DNA from 3 places in the Burkholderia mycopellens genome. Region 2 is predicted to be linked to each of the others. Evidence: riboswitches for the same ligand, from Rfam matches in the RefSeq annotation. Region 2 holds a riboswitch; each other region holds the start of a gene.
The links. A riboswitch is a leader RNA that binds a small molecule or an ion and turns the genes downstream of it on or off. The one in region 2 is predicted to bind cobalamin.
Positions count from the first base shown of each region.

Region 1 (2,253 bases), 1.0 Mb from region 2:
GCCCTTGCCGTTGCCGGTGTTGACGATCAGCAGGCCCTTTTCGTTGACGGCGGCGGCCTGCTTCTTCTCGTGGCCCGCGCGGCGGCGTTCGGTCATCCGTTGATGGGATTCGGCGTCGGTTTTCATCGGATTCGTCCTGTCGAAAGAAAGCGAAACAAAAGGGTTCAGAGCGGGCCGGCGAGTGCGACCGTCACACCGTCCCGGATGGATTTGGGGCCCAGCAGCCGGCCGTGCGGCGCCGCGAGCCGCGCGCACGGCTCGGCCACGCCCGCGACGCCGAAGCGGGCGAGCGCGGCATCCGACGGGCCGCTCGCGGCCAGTTCGGGACGGCGCGCGAGGTGCGCCGCGTCGAACGCGACGAGCGGCCAGCCGCGTCGCGCGCACAGCGTGCGCAGCGCGCGGGCACGCGCCTTGTCGGCGAGCGTGGCAACGAGCGCTGGTTCGGCGGCCGGGTACAGCGTCAGCGCCGCGCGGATTGCGGCATCGAGTTGCGCGGCCGTTGCGCCCGCACGGAAACCGATGCCGAGCGCGACGCGCATCATGCGCCGCCGCCGAGCGCGGCACGTACCGCGGGAGCGTCGGCGAACGCCGCGACGCGCCCGATCACGACGATCGCAGGCGAACCGATGCCGGTCGCGCCGACGCGTTCGACGAGCGTATCGAGCGTCGCGAGCGCGTGCCGCTGTTCGGGGCGCGTCGCATGCTCGATCGCCGCGCACGGCGTATCGCCGGGCAGGCCGCCTTCGCGCAGCGCGGTTGCAATCGCGTCGAGCCGGCGGATGCCCATATAGATGACGATCGTCATGCGCGTGGCCGCGAGCGCGTGCCAGTCGGGCTCGTCGGCGCCCGCGCCGTGGCCCGTGACGAAGATCACGCCCTGCGCGTCGCCGCGCTGCGTGACCGGGATGCCGATGGCGGCCGGCGCGGCGATACCCGCGGTGACGCCGTTCACGACTTCGACCGGGAATCCCGCCGCGCCGAGCGCGGCCAGTTCCTCGCCGCCGCGGCCGAACACGAACGGATCGCCGCCCTTGAGCCGCGCGACGCTGCGGCCCGCGCGCAGATGAGCGAGCATCGCAGCGACGATCGCCGCCTGCGGCGTCGACGCATGGCCGCCGCGCTTGCCGACGTGCTCGATGTGCGCATCGGCACGCGCATGGCGCAGTACGTCGGGATTCACGAGATCGTCGACGAGCAGCACGTCCGCCGCGCCGATCGCGTGGACGGCCTTGAGCGTCAGCAGGTCGGCGTCGCCGGGGCCGGCGCCGACGAGCCACGCGCGGCTCATCGGGCGCGGCACGGCGCGCACCGTGTCGAAACAGTGGAACAGGGCAGGCGGGCGGCGCGGCGGCGGCCGGCAGACAGGTCACGCATGGCGGATCGAACGAAGCCCGCGCGGACGCGGGCGGAATGCGCACCCCATCCGTCCCCCGCGGATCGGGCGTTCGGCGAGCGTCGGGCTCGCCCCTTGCGTCGGCCGGTATCCGGGCTGGCCGCTTGCCAGACCGCAGCCTTCCCGCCCGGCTGAAGGGCAGTGGCATCGTGGGCGGCATGGGCGCGTGCGCGGGGAAGCGCGTCGCGCGGGCGGCGTACCGTTGCGGGGACAGCACAGGCCGGGCGGCAGGCCGCCTCCTGTTTCCCGTTTAACTGCAGGCGCGGAATGCGCATGCGAGCACCGAACGCGGCGCTACGATAGCACAGCGATCCACCCGAACGAACCGCCGCGCACGGCTTCCAGCCCTGCGCGCCGGCCATCCGCAACCGGGCCGGGCGGCCCGCTTCGCCTTGACGCTCCCCGCACCGCCGCCTACACTCGCACGCGTTTTGGTGCTCGCGCGCGCCGCTCCGGTGCGCGCAGTTAAACGGGAAACAGGGCGCCCGCCTGCGCCGCAGTCGAGCCAACCTGTGCTGCCCCCGCAACGGTAAGCGAACGCGTCGCGCGCAAGCGCCACGCAACGCCGCTTCGCCGCATGCCGCGCGCATGCGGACGACCGCCACTGGATGCCGCGCGCATCCGGGAAGGCGAAGCGGCGTGTTCGTCAGCCCGGATACCGGCCTAAACATTGGGGTTCAGCGCCGCGGGGAGGCGGCGCATCGTCCACGGCCGCAGCAGGCCCGACGCCCGCATGTTGCCCGCTTCCTCCGCCGATCTGCCCATGCGCGAACCCGCGCCGGCCGTCGCGGGGAACGGCCGGCTGCGCGAGCCGGGCCGGCGGCAGCCGTGTTGGCATTCACGATGTCGACCGTTCGCAA
Region 1 is NZ_OZ183802.1:2,047,738-2,049,990, forward strand. Features, by position in the region: gene cobO (cob(I)yrinic acid a,c-diamide adenosyltransferase) at 1-126, opposite strand, end outside; gene ACPTTC_RS09435 (cobalamin biosynthesis protein) at 165-542, opposite strand; gene cobA (uroporphyrinogen-III C-methyltransferase) at 539-1,288, opposite strand; cobalamin riboswitch at 1,459-1,695, opposite strand; cobalamin riboswitch at 1,809-2,074, shown strand.
Region 1: linked by a shared signal. The riboswitch ahead of cobA (uroporphyrinogen-III C-methyltransferase) and the one ahead of ACPTTC_RS14345 (FecCD family ABC transporter permease) in region 2 are both predicted to bind cobalamin.

Region 2 (2,253 bases):
ATTTCCGCAACCGTGCACATGGCATTGGTTCAAGGAATATATGACCTTGGCGAACCAGGCAGGGAAGCTGACTGAACTGTGATTCGATGCGCCAATTTGACCACCGTTGATCGCCGAGATCAAGGGGAATCGACGCATCGATTAAAACGTTACTGCGTCTCGTGCTGTGCGAGCACCGCGCCGAGCTGTTCATTCATCTGGTGCATTGTACGACGGATTTCCTCCGCCGGAAATGCTTCACCGTGCCGCACGCTCGTTTGCAGCCGCAGCAATTCGGATGCGAGCGACAGCGCCGCCATCACGGCGATGCGATCGGTGCCGCGTACCGAGCTGTTCGAGCGGATTTTCGACATTTCGGCATCGACCCGCGCGACCGCTTCGAGCAGTGCCGCTTCGGTCTCGGCCGAGCAGGCGAGCCGATAGGCCTGACCGAGAATCGAGACTTCGATCTGCTTGGTGCTCATGCATGTTCTCCGTGGCTGGCCGCGTCATCGCCATCCGTACGCGCCTGCCCATCCAGCAGGTCGAGCTGGTTGTCGGCTTGCTCCGCACTTTTCGAGCGTGGCAGCTTTTCGAGAATCGCGTTCAGTTTCACCTGGGCGTCGTCGATCTTTGCTGACAGCGTGTCACGCTCGGCCGCAAGTGCATTGCGTTCATCGCGCAGTTGCGCGAGTTCCGCGCGGACAGCGTCCGCATCCGCGCGCAATTGCGCGACCTGCTCCTCGAGCGCGAGCCGTTCCGAGTGATAGCGCTTGTTCAGCGAAATCAGACGGCCAATATTTTGAGATAGGGTTTCGAGTTCGTTGAGCATTTGCTGCGTCCTCTAAAGACCCAGCATTTTAGCGCGGAATAACGCGCAATCCGACATCTGTAACGTTTCCAGTCGTAACACCCCTGCTTCTTGCCGCGAATCGGCGCGTCCCGTGCACGTCCGGACGCTTCCTTGACGCTCGCGCGACCCGCTCCTAAACTGGCGCCGCCTCGGTGCTCGCGCGTGGAACGCGCGGTTAAACGGGAAGCAGGGCGCGGGCGCCGGAAGCCCGCCAACCTGCGCTGCCCCCGCAACGGTAAGCGGCCGCGTCCCGTGACGCAGGCCGGCTCAAGCGCGTTTCGCGTGCAAGTCTTGCATGCGGACGCGGGCCACTGCGCGTCATCGCGCGGGAAGGCGAGCCGGACCGCCGCCAGCCCGGATACCGGCCGAGACGGGGAGCCCGCACGGGCTTCGTGACGCGCGGCCTGCGGGGAGGCGGGGCGCGCAACGCTTCACGGAACCTTCTTCGATGCTGACCCCAATCGTCCGCGCGGCGCTTACGTCACGACCGGCCGGCGGCCGCAAGCGGGGGCGCCGCACGTCGTGTGCGGCGCCGTGCGCGGCATGAGCGCCGCGCGCGCCACCGCGATCTGGGCCGCGCTGGCCGCGGCGGTCGCGTTGCTGTTCGTCGCGTCGCTGTCGATCGGCAGCGTGCCGATGTCGCCATGGCAGGCGCTCGCGTCGCTCGTGCCGCATGGCGGCGACGCGCTGTTCGCCGATATCGTCCGCACGTTGCGCCTGCCGCGCGCGCTCGCCGGCTTCGCATGCGGCGCGCTGCTCGCGCTGGCCGGTGCACTGCTGCAGGTGTTGTTGCGCAATCCGCTCGCGGAGCCGTACGTACTCGGCGTGTCGGGTGGCGCGGCCGGCTTCGCGCTCGTCGCGATGATCGCGGGCGGCGCGTGGTGGCTCGTCGATGCGTCGGCGTTCGCCGGTTCGCTCGTGTCGGTCGCGCTCGTGCTCGGTCTCGCACGCCGCGAGCTGTGGCGCGGCGAAGCGCGCGATGCGTCGCCGCGGCTGCTGCTCACGGGCGTCGTGATCGCGGCGGGGTGGGGCGCACTCGTCACGCTGCTGCTGTCGCTCGCGCCCGATGCACGGCTGCGCGGGATCATCTTCTGGCTGACCGGCGACCTGAACGGCGTGACCGCGCCGTGGTTCGCTTGGGGGGCGCTGTTGCTGGCCGCATGCGTCGCGCTGCCGGCCGCGCCGCAACTGAACGTGCTGCTGCGCGGCGATGCGACCGCGCTCGCGCTCGGCGTGCCCGTTGCGCGCCTGCGCGTGCGGATCTATCTCGTCGCGTCGCTGGCCGCCGCGGCCGCGGTGACGACGGCCGGCACGATCGGTTTCGTCGGCCTCGTCGTGCCGCATGCGCTGCGGCTCGCCTTCGGCAATGACCAGCGCATGCTGCTGCCGGCCGCGATGCTCGCGGGCGGCGGCGGCGTGAT
Region 2 is NZ_OZ183802.1:3,091,388-3,093,640, reverse strand. Features, by position in the region: RNA gene ssrS (6S RNA) at 1-68, opposite strand, end outside; gene ACPTTC_RS14355 (cell division protein ZapA) at 150-464, opposite strand; gene ACPTTC_RS14350 (ATPase) at 461-811, opposite strand; cobalamin riboswitch at 966-1,216, shown strand; gene ACPTTC_RS14345 (FecCD family ABC transporter permease) at 1,376-2,253, shown strand, end outside.

Region 3 (2,253 bases), on a different replicon from region 2:
CAGCAGGAAGACGGCCAAGCCGAGCTGCCTGGTGCGCTCGACGGAACCCGAATTGTTCGGGGCAGACGAAGCAGGTTGATTCATGACGGTGTCTCGTAAGGGAACCGCGTCCGATCCTAGCTTCGGCTAGCAGTCAGTTTGATGACAGCAGGGAGTGCGAACGGTGTGTCTTACAGTGACGTAAGGTGAGCGTTGCCATGCAAGTGCGATTGCGACACGACACGTCGGCTTGTGTCGTGGTCGATATCGCGAACGCAACACGGCAGGAGGCTATGTGGCGGTGTCGCGCCGATCGTCGTCGGCGATCAACATCCATCCGTGCGGTGATGCGGCGAATGTCGTGCACGACAGCGGTGCGACGTCGATGCGGGTTGCCGCGTCGGGATCCATCCGCAGCGCATGCGCGATGGCCGCGCGAACGATCGGCGCGTGCGTGATGGCGACGATGTCGCGGTGGTGTTGCAGCGCGTTCAACCATGTGCCGACGCGGCGTATCGCTGCGTCGAACGATTCACCGCCGTGCGGCGACGCGGACGGATTGCCGATCCACGCGCCCAGTTCGTCAGGAAAGTCGCGCGCGAGGTCGTGCAGCCGCTTGCCGCGCCAGTTTCGGTAGTCGATGTCACGCAGTGCGTCATCGATGTCGGCATGCAGGCCGAGCGCATCGGCGGTCTGCACCGCACAGCGGGCCGGGCTGCACAGCACGAGCGCGCCGGTGATGCCTGTCCACCGGTCGCGCCGCGCCGCGGCTTCGGCGAGCCCGTGCGCGTCGAGCGGATCGTCGTCGGGAAACGCGCCGGTACGCATCGCCCGGGTCGATGCGTGTGCGATCAGGCGCAGCGAGGCATGCTGGTTCATGTCGTTTTTCGGATGATCCGGGACGGGGGTGTTCGTTCACCTGGCGCCGCTTCAATACGCGAACGTTCGCGCGTACAATTCGCCCGATACGAAACGCGGAAGCCGGTTCAATTCCGGCGCGGTCGCGCCACTGTAACCGGTGATCCATGATCCCGGAAGCCAGACCTGCCTTCGTACCCATCCAACATTTGTCGGGGCGCGATTCCCCTGAGGTGCATCCATGAGCGAAGCAGTGCTGAAGCCGGCGGTCGTGCCGGCGCCCATCCCCGTCCGTGAACTGTTGCCGTGGGCCGTGTTCGTCGGCCTGATCCTGTTGCTCGCGATTTATTTCGTCGGCGCGGAACAGGGGGCAACGTCGCTCGTGCCGGGCATGTACGTCCACGAGTTCGTCCACGACGGCCGCCATCTGCTCGGCTTCCCCTGCCACTGACGCGGAGTACACGATGGTCGGAAAGCTGCTCATGCGCGGGATGCTCGCAGGCATCGCCGCAGGCCTCCTGACGTTCGGTTTCGCCAAGATCGTCGGCGAACCGCAAGTCGATCAGGCAATCTCCTTTGAAGAAAAACTCGACGCCGCCAAGGGCGACGCGCCGGAACCCGAGCTGGTAAGCCGCCACACGCAGGCCGGCATCGGCTTGCTGACCGGCGTCGTCACGTACGGCGCGGCCTTCGGCGGGCTGTTCTCGCTGGTCTTTGCGTATGCCTATGGCCGAGGCAGCCGCCTCCCGGCGCGGCCGCTGGCCGCGTGGCTCGCGCTGGCGGCGTTCATCGCGCTCGTGATCGTGCCGAACATCAAGTACCCGGCCAATCCGCCGTCGGTCGGCGACCCCGACACGATCGGCTATCGAACGGGCTTGTTTTTCCTGATGATCGCGATCTCGATCGCGACGATGGTGTTCTCGGTCAACGTGCGCCGCCACCTGCTGGCGAAGCTCGGGCAATGGAACGCGTCGATCGTCGCGGGGCTCGTGTTCATCGCGATCATCGCGGCCGTGCAGCTCGGGCTGCCGTCGATCAACGAGGTGCCGGCTGCCTTCCCGGCAGTCGTCCTGTGGAAGTTCCGCGCCGCGGCGATCGGCATGCAGGTGATCATGTGGACGACGATCGGCCTGCTGTTCGGCGCATGGGTCGAGCGCGGCGAACGCTTCGGCATGCGCGCCGCCTGACGCGCATGGCAACGGGGGGCGCCTAGCGCAGCATGCGCGGCGCGCTCTTCGTCGATTCGCGCGCCAGCGCGACGAACGCGGCCAGATAGTCGATCGATTCATCCGCTTCACGGATGCCGAGGAAGATCTGCTTCGCGATCCCCTTCTTGCCAAGCTTGACCGGCACGACCGGCATCCGGTCTGCGTATTCGTCGGCAAGCCATCTCGGCAGCGCGGCCACGCCGCGTTC
Region 3 is NZ_OZ183803.1:394,763-397,015, forward strand. Features, by position in the region: gene ACPTTC_RS20120 (inorganic phosphate transporter) at 1-84, opposite strand, end outside; gene ACPTTC_RS20125 (histidine phosphatase family protein) at 271-858, opposite strand; cobalamin riboswitch at 908-1,045, shown strand; gene ACPTTC_RS20130 (CbtB domain-containing protein) at 1,079-1,288, shown strand; gene ACPTTC_RS20135 (CbtA family protein) at 1,302-2,024, shown strand; gene ACPTTC_RS20140 (LysR family transcriptional regulator) at 2,047-2,253, opposite strand, start outside.
Region 3: linked by a shared signal. The riboswitch ahead of ACPTTC_RS20130 (CbtB domain-containing protein) and the one ahead of ACPTTC_RS14345 (FecCD family ABC transporter permease) in region 2 are both predicted to bind cobalamin.